Regions from separate parts of the Lysobacter sp. S4-A87 genome, predicted to be linked through region 1. Evidence: riboswitches for the same ligand, from Rfam matches in the RefSeq annotation. Region 1 holds a riboswitch; each other region holds the start of a gene.
What was found. Region 1 has a riboswitch for cobalamin ahead of btuB (TonB-dependent vitamin B12 receptor). Riboswitches for the same ligand answer to the same signal wherever they lie in the genome.
Positions count from the first base shown of each region.

Region 2: linked by a shared signal. The riboswitch ahead of MNR01_RS07770 (ribonucleoside-diphosphate reductase subunit alpha) and the one ahead of btuB (TonB-dependent vitamin B12 receptor) in region 1 are both predicted to bind cobalamin.
Region 3: linked by a shared signal. The riboswitch ahead of metE (5-methyltetrahydropteroyltriglutamate--homocysteine S-methyltransferase) and the one ahead of btuB (TonB-dependent vitamin B12 receptor) in region 1 are both predicted to bind cobalamin.

Region 1 covers NZ_CP093341.1:1,914,504-1,921,688, reverse strand. Annotated here, with positions in the region: gene MNR01_RS08700 (aromatic ring-hydroxylating dioxygenase subunit alpha) at 1-772, opposite strand, end outside; gene MNR01_RS08695 (ferritin-like domain-containing protein) at 916-1,536, shown strand; gene btuB (TonB-dependent vitamin B12 receptor) at 1,650-3,530, opposite strand; cobalamin riboswitch at 3,693-3,913, opposite strand; gene MNR01_RS08685 (TfoX/Sxy family protein) at 4,311-4,703, opposite strand; gene MNR01_RS08680 (GAF domain-containing protein) at 4,700-5,185, opposite strand; gene bioD (dethiobiotin synthase) at 5,234-5,920, shown strand; gene MNR01_RS08670 (efflux RND transporter periplasmic adaptor subunit) at 6,107-7,185, shown strand, end outside.
Region 2 covers NZ_CP093341.1:1,699,038-1,706,222, forward strand. Annotated here, with positions in the region: gene MNR01_RS07755 (phosphoglycerate kinase) at 1-117, opposite strand, end outside; gene MNR01_RS07760 (DUF3999 domain-containing protein) at 208-1,641, opposite strand; gene MNR01_RS07765 (DUF2339 domain-containing protein) at 1,638-4,376, opposite strand; cobalamin riboswitch at 4,494-4,745, shown strand; gene MNR01_RS07770 (ribonucleoside-diphosphate reductase subunit alpha) at 5,079-7,185, shown strand, end outside.
Region 3 covers NZ_CP093341.1:1,706,753-1,713,937, forward strand. Annotated here, with positions in the region: gene MNR01_RS07775 (ribonucleotide-diphosphate reductase subunit beta) at 1-893, shown strand, start outside; gene MNR01_RS07780 (acyl-CoA thioesterase) at 880-1,287, shown strand; cobalamin riboswitch at 1,353-1,560, shown strand; gene metE (5-methyltetrahydropteroyltriglutamate--homocysteine S-methyltransferase) at 1,727-4,003, shown strand; gene MNR01_RS07790 (glycosyltransferase family 39 protein) at 4,110-5,630, shown strand; gene MNR01_RS07795 (group III truncated hemoglobin) at 5,627-6,037, opposite strand; gene gap (type I glyceraldehyde-3-phosphate dehydrogenase) at 6,380-7,185, opposite strand, start outside.

The DNA.
Region 1 (7,185 bases):
CCTTGCGCACCGCGGCGTAGTCTTCCTGCGCCTTGGCCGTGGTCAGCGGGCTCGACTGCAGGCAGAAGCGGCCGCCGTTCTCGATGGTGTAGTTCTTGTAGTCGAGGACGCTGTCCAGGCCCTTGTGCAGGTGCGGGACGTGGTAACCGCCGTCGAGGTAGTTGTCGACGAACACCTTCCAGTTGCAGTCGAACAGGTAATGGCGGCGTTCGAAGAAGTGCAGCTTCGACAGCTGCAGCGGGCGGATCTGCTCGATCAGGTCGACGCCGAGGAATTCCTCCAGGCTCGGCCCCTGCGCGTCCAGGCGCACGAACACCCAGTTCTCCCAGACCGCGGTGGCCACCGGCGCCAGCCCGTGCTGCGAACGGTCGAAGTGGCATTCGCTGTTGAAGCTAGGCGTGCCCTTGAGTGCGCCCTCCAGCGTGTAGGTCCAGCCGTGGTAAGGGCAGCGCAGGTTCTGCGCACAGCCTGACGCCTCGGTCATCACCGCCGCGGCATGGTGGCGGCAGACGTTGAAGAAGCCGCGCAACTCGCCGTCGCTGCCGCGCACGACCAGGATGGGTTCGCCGGCGATCTCGCAGGTGACGTACTGCCCGGGTTCGCGCAGCTGGTCCAGGCGCCCGGCCATCTGCCAGGAGCGCGAAAACGTCGTGCGCTTCTCGCGCTCGCTGATGCGCTCGTCGACGTACCAGGAGGCGGGAATCGTCGATGCCTCCGCCAGCGGCAACGTCGGATCGTACTGGCCCAGCAGATCTGCTACGGATGGATTCATTCGACTCGCCCCGGTGCGCCCCCGCCAAGATTTGCCCGCGCCGCCGGTGGTGTCAATGCACCACCGAGCGAAATTTCCACCTGCGGTTAACACCAGGGCGACTACAGGTGGATCTCTTCAAACCCGCAACCGGAGTCCCGGCAATGGCCAGGAAAGCAACGATCGAACAGGACCAGGTCAATGAACTGCTGTACCAGGCACTGGAGACCGAACTGGGCGGCATCAAGATCTACGAAGCCGCCATCGGCTGCGCCGTCAACGAGGACTTGCGGGAGGAGTGGCAGGAGTACCTGGAAGAGACGAGAACGCATCGCAAGGTCCTGCTGGCCGTGTTCGAACAATTGGGGCTCGATCCCGACACCCGGTCACCCGGCCGCGAAGTCGTGGGACACATCGGCAAATCCCTGGTCGCGGCCATGACCATGGCGCGCGAGAGCGGCGACCCCACGGCCGCCGAACTGGTGGCGACCGAGTGCGTCGTACTGGCCGAAACAAAAGACCATCACAACTGGGAGCTGATCGGGCAGATTGCCGATCACACCACCGGCGACCTGGCGCGCGTGCTCAAGCAGGCGTACGAGGCAGTCGAGAAGGACGAGGACCATCACCTCTACCACACCAAGGGCTGGAGCCGGGAGCTGTGGCTGCAGTCACTGGGTATCCCAGCGGTGCTGCCGCCGCCGGAAGAGGTCAAGCAGGTCGAGACCGCGATCGGCGCGGCACGTGCCGAGAAGGCGCGCGAATCGATGCCGAAGAAGCACTGATTGGAAGCGGACCCGGGATCGACGCGCGCAAACCCGGGTGCGCTGCGCTTGCCCGGGCTACGAAAAGAAAGGGCCCGGCATGCCGGGCCCTTCGATCGCACGGGTGCAGCGACTCAGTTCACCGGCGCATAGCGCAGTGTCAGGAACCACTCGCGACCGGGCTGGTTGTAGAACGCCGCGGTCTCGTAGTCGCGGTCAAACACGTTCGCCACGCGCGCCTGCACGGTCAGGTCGCGGGTGAGGGCGTACTCGGCGCGCAGGTCGAGCGTGCCGTAGCCACCGAGGCGGCGGGTGTTGGCGACGTCGTCGTAACGCGAACCTTCACCGACCGCGGTCACGCCGATGCGGAACGCACCGAAGGCACGGTCCACGTCGAGGCGTGCGCTGTTCTTCGCACGACGGGCCAGGTCGTTGCCCTCGTAGAAGCCACGGCGGTTCTCGGTGTCCAGGTAGCTGATCGCACCGTTGATGGTCCAGTCGGCGATGGTGGCATCGGCCGACAGCTCGGCACCCTGCATGCGCGCCTTCTCGACGTTGTTGGGCAGGTTGATCGCCGAATCGAACGCGATCAGGTCGTCGACGTCGGTGCTGAAGGTGTCGAGGTGCACGTTGAAGCCGTCACCCAGGTAGGCCAGGCCCAGTTCCCAGGTCTCGGAGTCTTCCGGACGCAGGTTGGCGTTGCCGAAGAACGGGTAGTACAGCTCGTTGAACGTCGGCGCCTTGAACGCGCTGCCGTAGCCGGCGGTGACGCGCCAGTTGTCGGCGAACACCAGGCCCCAGGCCGCGCCACCGGTGGTGTGGCCGCCGAACTGCTCGTTGTCGTCGCGGCGCACGCTGGCCTCGAGCGACTGCGCGCCGAACTTGCCCTGGTACTGCACGAACGCGGCCTTGTTGTCGCGCTTGTCCTCGTCGTACTGCGTGGTGCCTTCGACGCTGTCGTTGAGCCAGTCCAGGCCGACGCTGACCAGCTGGTTGGGGGCGATGCCGAAGTCGCCCTGCAGCGTGGCGCTGTCGCGGTTGGTGCTGAAGAAGTCGAGGTAGGTATCGCCGAGGAAGTTGTCGGACGAGTCGACGTTGCGGCCGGCGGTCAGGTGGACGTCGACGCGGTCGGACGGATGCCAGCGCAGCTTGCCGCCGATGACCTGCTGGACGGTTTCGGCACGGTCGGTGAAGTCGCCGTCGAACTCGTTGTCGCCTTCGTTGCGCAGGGCGTGGCCTTCCAGGGTCCACTGCTCGCCCAGGTGGATGCCGCCGCGCAGCGACAGGGCATCCTTCTCGTAGCCGTCGCGGTCGGGCTGCGAGTCCAGGGCGATGAAGCAGCCTGCGCCGTCGAAGGTGGCCGGGTCGAAGAAGCCGTTGCAGGCGTTGATGCCACTGGTGCGGGTGTGCTGGTAGTCGGCACCGAACCAGCCGCGGTCGGTGCCGCCGCCGAAGCCGACGCCGTAGCCGAGGGTGTCGTTGCTGCCGCCGTCGAACCGGACCCGCGGCGCGAAGCCCTGCTTGTCGCGGCGGGTGAATACCTGGATCACGCCGCCGATGGCGTCGGCGCCGTACAGGCTCGAACGCGGGCCGCGGACGATCTCGACGCGGTCGATCATTTCGATCGGGAGGTCCTGGAAGGCGGTCAGGCCGGAGGTGGCCGAGCCGACGCGGATGCCGTCGACGAGCACCAGTACGTGGTCGGATTCGGCGCCGCGCAGGAACAGCGTGGTGAGCTTGCCGCTGCCGCCCTGGTTGGACATCGAGATGCCGGCGCGGCCGCGCAGCAGGTCGGGCAGGGAGCGTGCCTGGCTGAGGCGGATCTGTTCGGCGTCGATGACTTCGACCGGTGCCAGTGCGTCGTTGACGCTGATCGCGGTGCGGTTGGCGGTGACGATGACCTGGTCGAGGTCGGTGGCGGCCGCGGTGTCCTGTGCTTGGGCGAGGACGGGTGCGGCGAGCAGGCACGCGACGGCGAGGTGCACTGCCATCGACATCGGGTTACGCAATTGCATCGAGGGTTCTCCAACGCACGGCTCGTGCCGTGACGGGCAACTGGGAATGTCGCGAGGAGAGTGCACGGGGCTGCGGTGTGGGCGCACGGCGCCAACGTCGCCGCCGCGATGCCCTCCGCATCGCAACCAGGGGTGGGCCGGCGCCGTACAGTTCTGTACGGGCGCGTGTCCCTGCTTCCAGGCCGGTCTCCGGACTCGCGAGTGGAGGGCTGTGCTCTCCGGCGCCGCGCCTTCCCGTGTCATGCACAGTGGCGGTTGCAGCGCTTGTACTCGCTTACCGTTGCGGGGGCAGTGCCGGAATGGTCCCTGCGGGGATGTCACCGGCTTCCCGTTTCAACCCGCCGGCAGGACGCCGCCGGGTCACCTCGAAGCGGGGCGCAGTCTACGCGATAAGGCTGGTGCTGCCCAAATAACCATCGCGCCGACGTCGCAAACGTGTGGCGTTTCGTTCCCGGCTGAGGCTTTCGTCTTCGGGGCGGCGCCGTCCGGCGGGCCGGGGATTGCTCCGCCCCTTCGTCGGACATCCTGTCCGAAGGCGGGGCGTGGGCCATCCATGGCCCACTGCTGCGCAATCCCCGACCCGCCGGACGACGCTTCGGCAATTGATTGCCCGGTCTGCGGACGGTGAATGGATCCCGGCATTCGCCGGGATGACGGAGATGAGGTCGTCATCCCCGCGAAGGCAGGATCCAGGGGCGTAGCCCGGGTAAGCGAAGCGCACCCGGGAAAGCCGGACGCGTCCCCGGTTGCGGCCCTTGCCCTTACCCGGGTGGCAAAACCTCAGTCCCGCTCCGCCGGCTCGTCCAGCAGCGACGGCATGGCCATCGTCGGCTCTTCGGCGATCTGCGTCGTCGTCACCGGGCCCGCGGGCGGGCGGTAGCGCGGCGGCGGCAGCAGGGCGATCGCCGCTTCGGTCGCAGCGATCAGTTCGCCGCGGCGTTCGTCGGGAATCTCCTGCCAATGGCAGTCCTGCAGCGCGCCTTCGATGGCGTACAGCAGGTTCAGCGTCGGCTTGAAGCCGGCGCGCTTGACCCGCATGAACGCCTCGACCGTGCCGACCGCGGCCAGGTCCTCGCGCGAGCGCAGCCCTACCTGGCGCAACCAGGCCGCCGACTTGGGACCGATGTTGCGCAGCTTGTCTGCGCCTTTTTCCCCGCTCTTACCGATATTCATGCCAGCGACTCCACGAAGGCCTGGGCAATCGCTTCCAGGCCGCGCTGGTCGTCGGCATCGAAGCGGTCGAAGTGCGGGCTGTCCAGATCGAACACGCCGATCAGCTGGCCATCCCCCCCCACAAGTGGCACGACCAGTTCGGAGTTAGACGCAGAATCGCACGCAATGTGGCCAGGGAAGGCGTGGACGTCGGCGATCCGCTGGGTCTGGCGGGTGGTCGCGGCGGCCCCGCAGACGCCCTTGTCGAGGGGAATCCGGATGCAGGCGGGCAGGCCCTGGAACGGGCCGACCACCAGTTCGGTGCCATCGAACAGATAGAAGCCGACCCAGTTCAGGCCCGGCAGCGAGTGGTAGACCAGGGCCGACAGGTTGGCGGCATTGGCCACGCGGTCGCGTTCGCCATGCACCAGCGCCCGCGCCTGCTCGAGCAACTGTGCGTACTGTTCGGGCTTGGGCCCGCTTAGACTTTCGCTGGTGAACATAAATGCCTCTTTCCCGCAGTCTACCAGCGTGCGGCCCGGGGGCCGGCGATGAACAGGCCCGATGGCCGCGGATGGTTCGTCACCGGCACTGACACCGGCATCGGCAAATCCCTGGCGAGTGCGACCCTGCTGCACGCGCTGCGCGCGCGCGGCCTGCGGGCGGTCGGGATGAAGCCGCTCGCCAGCGGCTGCGAGGTCACCGCCGACGGTCTGCGCAACGAAGACGCGCTGCTGCTGCAGGCGGCCAGCGAGCCGCGCCCGGCCTATGACGACGTCAATCCCTATGCGCTGCTGCAACCGCTGGCGCCGGAGCTTGCCGCTGCCGATGCCGGCGTGACGGTGCGGCTGCAGCCGATCCTGGAGGCGCACGCGCGGCTGTCGGCGATGGCCGATGCCGTGGTGGTGGAAGGCGTGGGTGGCTGGGCCGCGCCGCTGTCGGCCGATCTCGACCAGGCCGACCTGGTGCGCGCGCTGGATTTGCCGGTGGTGATGGTGGTCGGCCTGCGCCTGGGCTGCATCAACCATGCGCGACTGACCGCGCGCGCGATCGCTTCGGATGGACTGAATCTGGTCGGCTGGATCGGCAACGACATCGATCCGCACATGGCGCGCGCCGACGACAACTTCACACTGCTACGGCATCGCTTGCCGATACCGTGCTGGGGACGCTTGCCGTTCCGCGACCGGCCCGATCCGTCCGCGCTCGCACACCTGCTGGCGCCGGCCGGCGCTTGAACCAGTGTTTGAACCGGCGCTTGAAGCGGCCGGCACTGCGTCTTCTTGTGCCTGATCCGGCCTGATCACCCTTCGCGTGACTTCTGGGGGGTGGGCGGAAAACTCAGAATGCTAGACTGGGCGGTATAGGAATTAAACCAATCTGAGCATCATCGCTCGTACATGACGGAACCGGAGTCCTCCCCCATGGTCAAGAACCCGCGCTCGGTGGCAATGGCCGCCGCGTTGGCCCTCGCACTCACCGCCTGTGGCGGCAAGGATCAGGCACAGGGGGGCGGCATGCCTCCTCCGGAAGTTGGCGTCGTCAAGCTGCAGCCCGGCAACGTGCCGCTGCAGAAGGACCTCGTCGGCCGCCTGGCCGCGTTCCGCAGCGCCGACGTGCGTGCCCGCGTGCCGGGCGTGCTCAAGCAGCGCCTGTACGCAGAAGGCACCGACGTGAAGGCGGGGCAGGTGCTGTTCCAGATCGATCCTGACCAGCTGCAGGCATCGACGGGCCAGTCGCAGGCCGCGCTCGCGGCAGCGGAGGCGAGCTACGCCAACGCCAAGGCCGCCGCCGATCGCGCCCGCCGCCTGGCACCGCAGAAGTTCGTTTCGCAGTCCGATCTCGACAACGCCCTGGCCGCCGAGCGCAGCTCCGCCGCGGCGGTGAAGCAGGCGCAGGCAGCGCTCGCCGACGCCCGCATCAACCTGGGCTACGCCACCGTGCGCGCACCGATCAGCGGTCGCGCCGGCAAGCAGCAGGTCACCGAGGGCGCGCTGGTCGGCCAGGACACGGCGACGCTGCTGACCACCGTCGACCAGATCGATCCGCTGTACGTGAACTTCTCGGTCAGCGTCACCGAACTCGAGCAGATCCGCCGCGCCCGCACCGGCGCCGGCACCGGCGAGGGCCAGGTCGAGGTGATCCTGCCCGACGGCAGCACGTACCAGCGCACCGGCACGATGGACTTCTCCGGCGACGTGGTCGATCCGGCCACCGGCGCAATCGCGATGCGCGCGCGCATCCCCAACCCGGACAAGAACCTGCTGCCCGGCACCTACGTGACGCTGAAGGCGACGCTTGGCGAGCAGGCCAACGCCTACCTCGTGCCGCAGGTCGGCCTGCTGCGCGATGCCAAGAGCGCGTACGTGCTGGTGGTCGGCAGCGACGGCAAGGTCGCGCGCAAGGACGTCACCACCGATCGCCTGCAGGGCGACAGCTGGGTCGTGAGCAACGGCCTGGCCGCTGGCGACCAGGTCATCGTCTCGGGCATCCAGCGCGCAAC
Region 2 (7,185 bases), 220 kb from region 1:
CGCGGTGATGCGCTGCTCGGAGGTGATGCGACCGTCGTCGATGGGCACGTTGAGGTCTTCGCGGATCAGCACGCGCTTGCCGGCGAGATCGAGGTCGGACATGCGGACGATGGACATGGGGGGCGCTCCGGGTGAATGCGTAGCCGCGTATTGTCGCGGCCCCCGTGCCGGAATGAAACCGCTGCACGCCGCAGCGGGCGCCCCTGTTTAGGCCCCGCCCGGGGTTTCCGGGTCGTGCGCCGCGCCCTGCCCGGCCGCCGGCCTGGGCTGGCGCAGCAGGCTCAGTGCGAACGCGCTGACGACCAGCGCCCCCAGCACCAGCACCGACCACAACAGCCACGAGGTCCAGTCGCGGCGGGCGGTGAACGCGGCATCTCCCGCCAGCGCCTGCGCTGCACCGAGGGAGGCGGGCGCGGGTTGCCAGGCGTCGCCGCGCTGCTCGCGCATGGCATCGACCAGCTGCGACAGCGGCGAATCGGCACGGCGCGCACGTGCGCTGCCGGCGACCAGCGAGTAAGGCGCCGGCCCCTGCGCGAGGAAGACCACCACTTCCGGCCGGTAGCCCAGACGCAGCGCAGGATCGCCGCTGACCGGCGTGCTGGCGCTCAGGCGCCAGTAGCGGTCGCGGACGACCCGATCGAGCACCCGTGCGCCGGAACGGCTCGCGCGCCCGGCCGAATCGACCTGCCAGGCCATCCACGGACCGGCGCGCAGCTGCCAGGGCGCACCGCTGTCGTCGCGGCTTTCCAGCCGCCACTCGACGGCATGGTTGCCCGGAAGCTCGACATCCACCTGCTGCACCGGGAAGCGACCTTCGAGGTTGAACTCGAATGCATCGCGACCGGCCTGGTCGATGCGGCGGCCGCGCAGTGGTTGCCACTGCGGCGCCGAGGCCACGGCAGAGCCGGCCAGCTCGGCGCTGACCGCGGTGATCTCGATCGGCTGATCGCTGCGGTCCGGCGTGAGTCGCAGGTAACGAACGTGGCGAGCGGGAGACAGTTCGATGCGCCGCTGCAGCAGGCGCCGCCCGTCGCGTTGCAGGTCAACCAGGCGGCCGCGCACGGGCAACGGCTGCCATTGGTCGAGATCGTCGCTGCCTTCGACGCGAAAGCCCAGGTCCAGTGCAGAGGCTGGTGCCGACGCCGGTGTCGAGGCTGGCTGCCATTGCAGCTCCAGCGCGGTGATCGCCTCGCGTGCCTGGCTGGCATCGACCAGCAGCACGTTCTGCGGCAACGCGTCGGCGGCGGCGCCGTTTACGCGTGCCTGGACGCCGCGCAGGCGCCCCTCGCCATCGATCGTTCCGGTCAGCTCCCAGCCTCCGGCCGGGCCACCGGCGGGCGTGGCCGGAAGCCTGAACCATGGCAACGCGATCCGGGCCGGCGCCTGGACCAGGGGCTGCTCCGGTGCGAACAACGCCGACGGAACGGTGGCGCCGTCGTGGTTGCGGACCTCGAAGTCGCGCAGGTCATGTGTGTACAGCTGCCGATACACCGACGCGTCCAGGGTCACGCGATAGGCGCCGCCATCGTCCCGGCTCAGCTTGAGCGGCCACTGCTGGGCGAAGTCTTCGCTGGCAACGGCGGGCGCGGCAAGCAACAGGCAGGCGACCTGAAGGCAGACAATCCGGGCGAGGCGTTTCATGGGCTGGCGTCGAACTCCGTGCGCAGTGCGCGCGGCGGCGCGGGAGCAAAGTAACCGACCAGCGTGCACAGCAGGCCGTAGGCGATGAACGACGCGATCCCGAGCATCGTGCCCAGGTGCGAGCGGTCGACCAGGACCAGCTTGACCAGCACCACCGCCATCAGCACCGCACCGGCCCGCCACAGGTCGCGCTGGCCACGGCGCGAACCCAGGATCCAGCCGAACACACCGAGCACGCTCCAGACGATGGTCAGGCTGGTCTGCACCAGGCTGGTCGAGAACATCGAGCCACCCCAGGCAATGCCGCCAACGTGGTGGACGGTGCGCAGGGTGATCACCGTGATCAGCGCGAAGCCCGCCGCGGCGAGCAGCGGGATGCGGCGTTCGCGCAAGTCGTCGGAGACCAGCGGCGACGCCAGCCATGCGGCGGCGAGTCCGATCACGGCCAGCTGCGCCAGGTCCAGCGGATTGAGCACCGGCAGCCATTGCAACGGCGTGCTGCTGCCGGCAACGGTCAGCGCGACCGTCGCACCAAGCGCGACGGCGAGCACGAACAGGCGCTGCAATGGCGCGCGCCATTGCTCGAAGTGGCTCGCCAGCGGCGTTGCGATCCATTGCGGGCGCCACTGCACCAGCGCGGCAATGCACCAGGCCGGCAAGCCAAGCGCGGCGACCTTCCAGCCGTCGCCGAATGCAGCCTGGCTGGCCAGCCAGTACAGCGACAGGCCCGCAGCAAGCGCCCAGGACCACAACCACAGCGAATGGGCGAGCGCGATCGGGCTTTCGCCTTCGCCGTGGTCGCGCAGGCAACGCAGGCTGCGCCAGCCGGCGAGTGCGAACACCAGCCACGCCACGCCGCCGAGACCTGCAAACGGATGGTCGTGCGCAGCGTCCTGCACGAGCGCCAGCGGCAGCGCCGCGGCCATGGCCGCGACCACGCTCCAGGCGAGTGCGCGCGCCGGAATCCGCCGGTACACCTCCGCTACGACCCAACCCGTCACCGCCGCGAACATCAGCACCGCGTCGGGCCATTCCTGCGCGGTGACGAAGCGGTCGATCTCGTGCAGTGCGTTGCCGCACCACCAGCCCAGGCCCCACAGGTAATAGACCAGCGCCGGAGGGTCGGCAGAAATGCGTCGATAGCTCCACGCGCTGGCGAAGCCGGCGATCGCGATCAGCAACGCGCCCATGCAGGCTGCATTTGCGATCGGCGTCGCCGCCGTCGGATTGTCGGCAAGGCCGATGGCGAAGGCGCCGGCGGCCAGCAGCTGCAGCAGCAACCCGGTCACTTGCGGCAACTGCCGTTGCTGGTGCGATCCCAGCCAGACCAGCGCTGCGCCCTCCAGGGCGAACACGCAAGCGGTGGCCTGCGCCGACAGTGCCAACGGCACCGCCAGCGTCGCAAAGCCCACGGCCAGCAATGCGTGCGATGTGGCCAGCATGGTGAAGCGCTCGCGACGGCGCAGCCACCACGCGAGTGCCGCGTACACCGCCGCCAATGCCAGTGCGCACAGGGCCAGCTGCATGCGGTCGCCTTCGAGCAGCGCGGCCTGCAGCGCGAACGCCACCAGCGGCGTGCCAAACACCAGGCAGCCATCGATGCGGTCACGCTTGCCGTCCGGTCGCTGCTGCGCGTACAGGATCGGCACGAGCAGATAGCAGAAGAAGAACAGCAACAGGAACGGTTCGGTGGTGGCGAAGTGCTCGGGCTTGTAGCTCAGCACGCCCCAGACGGTGCCGACACCGAAGGTGAAGACGAACCCCAGCAGGTTCAGCGCACGCCACGGCCGCACCCACGCGATCACGAAGATGGCCAGGTTGAGCACGGCGTAGTAGCCGAACAGCGCAACATGGTTGCCGCTGCCGGTCGACAGCCAGATGGGCGCGAGGAATCCGGCCAGGATGCCCAGCACCGCGAGCGCGATCGCGTTCTGGCGCACCGCCAGCACGCCTGCGCCGGCCACCAGCACCACGCTCAGGGCGAAGGCGACGCCGGCCGGAATCATCTGATAGAAGCGGAAGGCCGCGAAGATGACCAGCAACAGCACGCCGATCGCACCGCCCTGCAGGCTCAGCGCGAAGCTGCGCCTGGCCTCGCGCTGGCGCCAGCCGAAGACCAGCGCGGCCAGCGCCGAGGCGGCGATGCCGGCCAGGCGAAGCTCGACCGGCATGCGCATCCAGCCCTGGTCGGATGCGTATTTCAGCAACGACGCGATGCCGGCGAAGAACACCAGCACGCCGACCTTGACCGGCATGTTGCCTTCGGTGAACCACTTGCGTACCGCACGCCTGGCCAGGTCGAACGCGTCGGGCGAAGCCGGCTGGCGCGGCGCGCGCGCGTACTGCGGCGCGGCTCGTTCGCGCGCGGCGGCGGGCAGCGGCATTGGTGCCGGCGGTGCCTGCTGCGCCGGAGAAGCAGGAGGTTGTGGTGCGACCGGGCGTTCGACCGGAGGCGGTTTGGGCGCTGTGGCCGCTGGTGCCTGGGTGCGCATCCATTCCTGCAGCGTCGGTCCGTCGGTCGGTTCCTGGGCAACCGGCTCCTGGGCAACCGGTTCCTGGCCAACCGGTCCCGGGGCAACCCGTTCCCGCCCGACAGCTTGCGAGCGCAATTGCGCGACCTGCGCCTCGAGGACCGCCACGCGCGTCTTGAGCGCACTGATCATCGCCAGCGCGACGATCAACAGCACCGGCACCGACAACACCACGAGCACCAGAATTCCAATTCCACCAGCCATCCATGGGCCCCCTGTTGTGGATCTGCGCACACCTTACCGCAAGCGCGGACGCCCGGTTCAGGTCGTGACTTCCGATCACAATGCACAACATTATGTGTTGACCAATCCACCGGACCACACTATGTTGTGGCCGTCGGTGCCGACCTCGCGGTCGGCTTAAAAGGGAAGTCCGGTGCGGCCTCGCTCAGATCACATCGTTGATCGAGCGGCCAACTCCGGCGCTGCCCCGCAGCGGTAGTGGAAACGAACGCCGTCATGGCACTGGGCCCAAGGCCTGGGAAGCGACGGTCAGTAGGTGAGGTGGCCAGCGGCATGCGCCCGGTCCTCGCGTCCAGAGCCCGAAGACCTGCCGACAACCGCGCGTTGCACACCGCGCGGTGACCGGCCAGCGAGTCTTCGGAGGGAAGACGGTCGGTGTTGCATGGAGGCGCGCCGTTGCTGTCGAAGGACGCCCGCCACCACAGGCCCGTCTCGGCCTGCGCGACGCCGCAACCGCAATCTCCGAGTCCCGCGCCACGCCGCCCTTCGAGGGAAGGACGACGAGCCGTGCGCCCACGCACCGGAGCTATCACGATGACCACCACTACCGACGCGCCTGCCGTCAATCAGCCTGCCGTCACCCGGCCTGCTGCCCCTGCCGCCGCAATCGCGCAGGGCGAGTCCGCCGGCTTCACCCTGACCCCGCCCGCCGCCAACCTCACCATGACGGTGACCAAGCGCAACGGCCGCCGCGACCCGGTCGACCTCAACAAGATCGTGCGCGCAGTGACGCGCAACTGCGAAGGCCTTTTCTCCGTCGACCCGATGCGCGTGGCCACCCGCACCATCTCCGGCCTGTATGACGGCGCGACCACGCGCGAGCTCGACGAGCTTTCGATCCGCACCGCCGCCCTGCTCACCGCCGAAGAACCCGAGTACGGCCGCCTCGCCGCGCGCCTGCTCGCCGGCGTGATCGAGAAGGAAGTCGCCGGCATCGAGATCCACGCGTTTTCGCAGTCGGTGCAGCGCGGCTTCGACCTGGGCCTGATCAACGAGCGCCTGCTGACCTTCGTCCAGGCCAACGCGCGCAAGCTCAACGACGCGATCGACCCGACCCTCAACCAGCGCTTCGATTACTTCGGCCTGCGCACGCTGTACGACCGCTACCTGCTGCGCCACCCGACCGCGCGCACCGTCATCGAAACGCCGCAGCAGTTCTTCCTGCGCATCGCCTGCGCACTGAGCGAGGATGTCAGCGACGCCCTGGCGCTGTACCGGCGAATGGCGCAGCTGGACTACATCCCCAGCTCGCCGACGCTGTTCAACTCCGGCACCACGCACGAGCAGCTGTCGAGCTGCTTCCTGCTCGACTCGCCGGAAGACTCGCTGGAAAGCATCTACAAGCGCTACATGGACGTCGCCAAACTGAGCAAATTCAGCGGCGGCATCGGCCTGAGCTACACGCGCATCCGTTCGCGCGGCTCGCTGATCCGGTCGACCAATGGCCTGAGCAACGGCATCGTGCCGTGGCTGAAGACGCTCGATGCCTCGGTCGCCGCGGTCAACCAGGGCGGCAAGCGCAAGGGCGCGGCTTGCGTGTACCTGGAGCCGTGGCATGCCGACGTCGAGGAGTTCCTGGAGCTGCGCGACAACACCGGCGATGAAGCGCGGCGCACGCACAACCTCAACCTCGCCAACTGGATCCCCGACGAGTTCATGCGCCGCGTCGAGGCCGACGGCGACTGGTCGCTGTTCGACCCGGCCCGCGTGCCGCAGCTGACCGACCTGTGGGGCGAGGCCTTCGACCGCGCTTACCACGCCGCCGAAGTGGCCGGCCTGGCGGCGCGCCAGGTCAAGGCACGCGAGCTGTACAGCCGCATGGTGCGCACGCTGGCGCAGACCGGCAACGGCTGGATGAACTTCAAGGACAAGTCCAACCGCGCCTGCAACCAGACCCTGCGCGAAGGCAACGTGGTGCACCTGTCGAACCTGTGCACCGAGATCCTGGAAGTCACGTCGCAGGACGAGACCGCGGTGTGCAACCTGGGTTCGATCAACCTGTCGCACCACGTCGAGCTGTTTGCCGAAGGCCCGGTGCACGGCGAAGGCGGTCTCGCCTCCATCGGCATGTTCGATTTCGGGAAGCTGGCCGAGACCGTGCGCCTGGCCGTGCGCCAGCTCGACCGCGTCATTGATTTGAATTTCTACCCGATCGAGACCGCGCGGCGCGCCAACCTCAAGTGGCGCCCGGTTGGCCTGGGCGTGATGGGCCTGCAGGACGTGTTCTTCAAACTGCGCATGCCGTTCGATTCCGACCAGGCGCGTGCGCTGTCGCGGCAGATCGCCGAGGCGGTGTACTTCCATGCGCTGTCCGCTTCGAATGAGCTGGCAATGGAGCGCGGTCGCCATCCCTCGTTCGCCGATACGCGCGCGTCGCAGGGCGAGCTGCAGTTCGAAGCCTGGGGCGTGACACCTTCCGAAGCCCACGGCTGGGACAGCCTGCGCGCGCGCATCGCCGAGCACGGCCTGCGCAACTCGCTGCTGATCGCGATCGCGCCGACGGCGACCATCGCCTCGATCGCAGGCTGTTACGAGTGCATCGAGCCGCAGGTGTCAAACCTGTTCAAGCGCGAGACGTTGTCCGGCGACTTCCTGGTGGTCAACCGCTACCTCGCCGAGGAACTCAAGACGCTCGGCCTGTGGACGCCGGAACTGCGCGACCGCATCAAGATGGCCGAAGGTTCGATCCAGGGCATCACCCAGATCCCTGAGTCGCTGCGCGCCGTCTTCCGCACCGCCTGGGAACTGCCGATGCGCTCGCTGATCGACA
Region 3 (7,185 bases), 210 kb from region 1:
TCGATTTCTCGCTCGACGTCAACGACCTCAAGCACAAGCTCGGTCCGGCCGAGCGCCACCTGATCGAGCGGCTGGTGGCGTTCTTCGCCACCGGCGACAGCATCGTCGCCAACAACCTGGTGCTGAACCTCTACCAGCACATCAACGCGCCCGAGGCGCGCATGTACCTGTCGCGGCAGCTGTACGAGGAAGCGCTGCACGTGCAGTTCTACCTGACTCTGCTCGATACTTACCTGCCCGACCCGGTCGCCCGCGCCAAGGCTTTCGACGCAGTGCAGAACATTCCGTCGATCCGCGCCAAGGCCGAGTTCTGCTTCAAGTGGATCGACTCGATCCAGGGCATCCGGCGCATCGAGACCACGGACCAGCGTCGCCAGTTCCTGCTCAACCTGATCTGCTTCGCCTGCTGCATCGAGGGCCTGTTCTTCTTCGCCGCATTCGCCTACGTCTACTACCTGCGCTCGCGCGGCCTGCTGCACGGGCTGGCGTCGGGCACCAACTGGGTGTTCCGTGACGAAAGCTGCCACATGGCCTTCGCCTTCGAGGTGATCCGCACCGCGCGCAGCGAGCAGCCGGAACTGTTCGACGACGAGCTGCAGCGCCAGGTCGTGCAGATGCTGGAGGAAGCGGTGGAGTGCGAGATGCAGTTCGCCCAGGACGTGCTGTCGGGCGGCGTCGCCGGCCTGTCGCCCAAGGACATGCGCCAGTACCTGCAGTACTGCGCCGACCAGCGCCTGGCGCAACTGGGCATGCCGCGCCATTTCGGCGCGACCAACCCGTTCGCCTTCATGGATCTGCAGGACGTGCAGGAAGTGACCAACTTCTTCGAGCGCCGCGTCTCGGCCTACCAGGTGGGCGTGCAGGGCGAGGTCGCCTTCGATGCCGCGTTCTGAGACGCCAACGCCCCCGACCGAAGCCCGCATGACCGAAATAGTCTTCCCCGACCACACCAACCACCTCGGCACCCTGTTCGGTGGCCAGGCGCTGGCATGGATGGACAAGGCCGCCTTCGTCGCCGCCTCGCGCTATGCGCGCAGCACCGTGGTCACCGCGCGCTCGGAACAGATCGACTTCCACGTCGCCGTGCCCAAGGGCGCCCTGGTAGAACTGGTCGCACGCGTGGTCGCCACCGGCCGCAGCTCGCTGCAGGTGGAAGTCGACATGTACCGCGAGGACCTGATGACAGGCGACACGCAACTGGCCACGCGCGGCCGCTTCACGATGGTCGCGCTGGACGTGCACGGCCAGCCGACGCCGGTCCCCGCACTGCAGCCATCCGGCGATTGACGCCCCCTGCCCGCGGCGCTAATTTAGCGGCGTCGTGGTGACCATCGCTTCATAAAGATAAAGCGATGTGACAAGCACCGCCGGGCGACCGGCGGTGCCAGAGGGAATCCGGTACGGACAACCGTCCAATTCCGGAGCTGCCCCGCAGCGGTATATGGGAACGACCGCCATCCATGCACTGGGCTCTGCCCGGGAAGCGATGGCCAGTAGGTGAGGAGCTTGCGCCCCTCGCGCCCACGAGCCCGAAGACCTGCCATGACCGGAGGGTTCGCCCTCCGTCCGACCCCCGACCGCACGGCTCGCGCCGCGTGGCCGGTTCGCCCGCGGGGGCGAAGGTCGAAGGCAGGTCCCGGTCCCGAAGCCGCTTGCGGCGGCGGGGGCGTGCCCATGCCCTCCTTCGTTGCCCTGCGTCATGCATACGCATCGCAGGTACATAACCATGATCCAGGTAACCCATCTCGGCTTCCCGCGCATTGGCGCGCGGCGCGAGCTCAAGCAGACCCTCGAATCGTTCTGGAAAGGCCAGGCGCCAGCCCAGGACCTGCACGACACGGCACGCGAGTTGCGCGCACGGCACTGGCAACTGGCACGCGATGCCGGTGTCGATGTCGTCGCCTGCAACGACTTCTCGCTGTACGACCACGTGCTGGACACGGCGGTGCTGTTCGATGCCATCCCGCCCTCGCACCGCGACGTGTTCGAAGCAGATCCGCTGGCCGGCTATTTCGCTCTCGCCCGCGGCCTGCAGGACGGCCAGCACGACCTCCATGCGCTGGAGATGACCAAGTGGTTCGACAGCAACTACCACTACCTCGTGCCGCAGTTCCAGCTCGACCAGACCTTCCGCCTGCGCGGCGACAAGCCGCTGGCCGAGCTGGGTGAAGCCCGTGCGCTCGGACTGGAGGCGCGCCCCGTGCTGCTCGGCCCGGTCTCGTTCCTCAAGCTGGGCAAGCGTGAGGACGGCGGCTGCCCGCTCGAACTGCTCGATGCGCTGCTGCCGGCCTACGTGCAACTGCTGCAGCAGCTGAAGGCGGCCGGTGCCTCGTGGGTGCAGATCGACGAACCCTGTCTGGTGCTCGACCTCGGCGACGCCGACCGCGAGGCCTATCGCCGTGCCTTCGCCGCGCTGGCCGCGGCTGACGTTCCGCAGATCCTGCTGGCGACTTACTTTGGCGACCTGGGCGACAACCTGGAGCTGGTCGCGGGGCTGCCGGTGGACGCGCTCCACGTCGACCTCGTACGCGCACCGCAGCAGCTCGTGCGCGTGCTCGCCAGGTGGCCGGCCGAGCGCCCATTGAGCCTGGGCGTCGTCGACGGACGCAACGTGTGGCGCACCGACCTCGACGCAGCATTGGCGCTTGTGCGCACGGCCGGTTCGCGCGTGCGATGGCTGGCGCCGTCATGCTCGCTGCTGCACGTGCCGATCGACCTGGAGCTCGAGCGCAAATTGCCGCAGCCGCTGCGCGGCGGCATGGCCTTCGCACGGCAGAAGCTCGAAGAGCTGCGGTTGCTCGCCGATGCCCATGCCGGCAATGCAGGCGCAAAAGCAGCGATCGCCACTGCGCAGGCAGCACGCGCCGCCCATCGCAATGCGCCGGAACTGAGCAACGCCACGGTCCGCGCGCGCTTGGCCGCACTGGTTCCGGCGATGAGCCGGCGCGTCACGCCCTACCCGCAGCGCGCGCCACTGCAGCACGAGCGGTTGCCGCTGCCGCCACTGCCGACCACCACGATCGGTTCCTTCCCGCAGCTGTCGCTGGTGCGCAAGGCCCGCGCCGACCACAAGGCCGGCAAGCTCGATGACGCCGGCTACCGCCAGTTCCTCGAGCGCGAGATCGACAACTGCCTGCGCGAACAGGAAGCCATCGGCCTGGACGTGCTGGTGCATGGCGAGTTCGAGCGCAACGACATGGTCGAGTACTTCGGCGAGCAGCTCGACGGCTTCGCCTTCACCTCCCACGGCTGGGTGCAGAGCTACGGCTCGCGCTGCGTGAAGCCGCCGGTGCTGTACGGCGACGTCAGCCGGCCGCGGGCGATGACCGTGGAATGGACCCGCTACGCGCAGTCACGCACGCAGTATCCGGTGAAGGGCATGCTGACCGGGCCGGTCACCATCCTGCAGTGGTCGTTCGTGCGCGACGACCAGCCACGCGCCGACACCTGCCGGCAGATCGCGCTGGCCCTGCGCGATGAAGTGCTGGAGCTGGAAGCGGCCGGCATCGCCATCATCCAGATCGACGAGCCGGCATTGCGCGAAGGCCTGCCGTTGCGGCGCGACGATTGGCCGCACTACCTGGCCTGGGCGGTGGAGGCGTTCGGCCTCGCCGCCGGTGCAGTGGCCGATACCACCCAGATCCATACCCACATGTGCTACGCCGAGTTCAATGACATCATCGATGCGGTCGCCGCGCTCGATGCCGACGTGATCTCGATCGAGACTTCGCGCTCACGGATGGAGCTGCTCGATGCCTTTGCCAGATTCCGCTACCCCAACGGCATCGGCCCGGGCGTGTATGACATCCACGCCCCGCGCGTGCCGTCGCCGGGCGAGATCGGCGAGCTGCTGGACAAGGCGTTGCAGGTGATTCCGGCGGCGCAGCTGTGGGTCAACCCGGACTGCGGCCTCAAGACGCGCGGCTGGCCGGAGGTGCGCAAGGCGCTGAGCGCGATGGTCCAGGCCACCCGTGAACTGCGCCTGGGACTGACCGCGGCCTGACGGCGATGGAGCCGCCCACCCGCCAACGCGGGCGGGCGGCCTCCATTGCATCCTGGCCGGCCGCAGGACTAAATAGCCGACATCCTGAACGGGAATCGCCGCTGCCATGTCGCCAATGCGCCTGCCCCGCAGCCATGTTCTCTGGCTCGCCCTGATCGCGATCGCGCTGTTCGTGCTGCGGCTCTTCAGCAACCAGCACTACGGCTTCCACCGCGACGAACTGGCACTGCTCGACGATGCACGAACGCTGGCCTGGGGCTACGTCGCCTACCCGCCGCTGACGCCGGCGCTCGGGCGCATCTCGCTGGAATTGTTCGGCGATTCGCTCAGCGGCTTCCGTGTGTTTGCGGCCCTGGCGCAAAGCATCGCCGCCGTGCTTGCCGGCCTGATCGCGCGCGAAATGGGCGGCACCCGCGCCACGCAGATAGTGACAGCGCTGTTCGCTGCGCTGGCGCCGTTCTCGATGGTGGCAGGCGGCCTGATGCAATACGTCAGCATCGACTACCTCTGGTGGGTGCTGCTGGCCTGGTTGATGCTGCGACTGGTCAACAGCGCCGACCCGCGCTGGTGGCTGGCGATCGGCGCGGTGATCGGCCTGGGCATGCTGACCAAGTACACGATGGTGTTCTTCGTCGCCGGCATAGTGGTGGCCACGCTGGCGACACCGCTGCGCTCGCACCTGCGCGGCCGCTGGCTGTGGCTCGGAGCGGCACTGTCAGTGCTGCTGTTCCTGCCCAATGCGCTGTGGCAATGGCGGCACGACTTCATCTCGCTGGACTTCCTGCAGACCATCCACGCCCGCGATGTGCGCATCGGCCGCACCCGGGATTTCCTGATCGAGCAGCTCTACGGCAATGCCGGCCTGATGGCCCTGCCGGTCTGGCTGGCCGGTCTGGCCTGGCTGATCCTGTCCAAGGCCGGCCGACGCTATGCCGTGGTTGCATGGATGTACGCGGTGCCATTGTTCCTGTTCGCGATGGCCCAGGGCCGCGCGTATTACCTGGCGCCGGCCTATCCGATGCTGCTTGCGGCCGGCTGTGTCGCGATCGAACAGTTCCTGCACCGGCAGGGGCCACTGCGCGCCGGCTACGCGTTCACCGGCACGGCGCTGATGACGGTTTGGATCGTGGCCATGGCCGCGGCGAGCGGTCTGATCGGCCTGCAGTTTTCCGCGGTCAACTCGATGGGCTGGCGCATCAGCCGTGCCGCGCACGACAACTTCGCCGAGCAGATCGGCTGGCCGGAACTGGTGGCGGAAGTGGCGCGCATCTACCACGCGTTGCCGGAAGGCGAGCGCGAGCACACGGCCGTGTTCACCAACAACTACGGCGAGGCCGGTGCGATCAATCTCTACGGGCCGAAGCTTGGCCTGCCGACAGCGATCAGCCCGGTCAATTCGTACTGGTACAAGGGCTATGGTTCGACGCCACCGAACACGGTGATCGTATTGGGCGACACGCGCGAGGACATAGCCGACGCGCCGGGCGACTGCGTGCCCGCAGGCCGCATACGCAATCGATACAACGTGCCCAACGAAGAGACGCGCGACCACCCGGACATCTTCATCTGCCGCAACCTGCGCATTCCGTGGTCGCAGGCGTGGCCGAAGATGCAGAAGTTCGGTTAACCGGTCTCGGCGATGGCGATGCCGAGCGGGAGCGCGCCCTTGCGTTCCTGCAGGCCCAGGCCGTAACGCAGGCTGTAGCCGATCTTGTTGGCGTGTTCGCAGGCCAGCGCGGCATGCTCCGGCGCCAGCAGCGACTCCGCGGTCTGCTGCCACAGCGACAACCACTGGTCGAAATGCTCGGGGCGGATCGGGTGCGGCCGGTGCGCGGCCATGGGCTGTCCGCGATAACTGCGCGTGCCCAGCAGTACCGACGACCAGAACGACGTCAGCAGCCGCTTGTGCCCGGGCCAGTCGTCGATGGCGGCGTTGAAGACGGGACCGAGTTCCGGGTGGGCGCGGACCTGCTCGTAGAAGCGGTCCACGAGGGTCGCCAACTGCTGCTCATCAAGCTGTGGGGTTTGGCTCATGGCTCTTCTACTGGGGTTTTTAGGCCCGGAAATCAAGGTGTGCCTGCTGTTCTGGCGAGCAACATCCATGGGTTCCCGCCTTCGCGGGAATGACGGGCAAGGGACCGAAGACCATGCAACGAAGAGCCGAAGCGTCGTCCGCCGGGCCGGGGATTGCGTAGCAGCGGGACATGGATGTCCCGCGCCCCGCGTTCGGACAGGATGTCCGACCAAGGGGCGGAGCAATCCCCGGCCCGGTGGACGACGCAGCTCCGCAGACGGAAGCGTGCGACCAATGGGAGAAGAGCCAAAGAAAAGGCCGGCAAGATGCCGGCCTTGTCTGTGATGCTACAGCCGCGCGACTTACTTGCTCGCGACGACCTTGACCATCTCGAGGCACTTGTTGGAGTAGCCCCACTCGTTGTCGTACCAGCTGACCAGCTTGACGAAGGTGCCGTCGAGCGCGATGCCGGCCTCGGCATCGAAGATCGACGTGCGCACGTCGCCGCGGAAATCGGTCGCCACGACCTTGTCCTCGGTGTAGCCCAGGATGCCCTTGAGCGCGCCTTCCGACTGCGCCTTCATTTCCGCGCAGATCTCGGCGTAGGTCGCCGGCTTTTCCAGCTCGACCGTCAGGTCGACCACCGACACGTCCGAGGTCGGCACGCGGAAGGCCATGCCGGTGAGCTTCTTGTTGAGCTCCGGGATCACCACGCCGACGGCCTTGGCCGCACCGGTGCTGGACGGAATGATGTTTTCCAGGATGCCGCGGCCGCCGCGCCAATCCTTGTTGGACGGACCATCGACGGTCTTCTGCGTCGCAGTGGCAGCGTGCACCGTGGTCATCAGGCCACGCTTGATGCCCCACTTGTCGTTGACGACCTTGGCGATCGGCGCCAGGCAGTTGGTGGTGCACGAAGCGTTGGAAACGATCGCCTCGCCGTTGTACTTGGTGTGGTTCACGCCGTAGACGAACATCGGCGTGTCGTCCTTCGACGGCGCCGACAGCACGACCTTCTTCGCGCCGGCATCGAGGTGCTTCTGCGCGGTGGCCTTGTCGAGGAACAGGCCGGTGGACTCGATGACGACGTCGGCGCCGACTTCGTCCCACTTCAGGTTGGCCGGATCGCGTTCCTGGGTCAGGCGGATCTTCTTGCCGTTGACCAGCA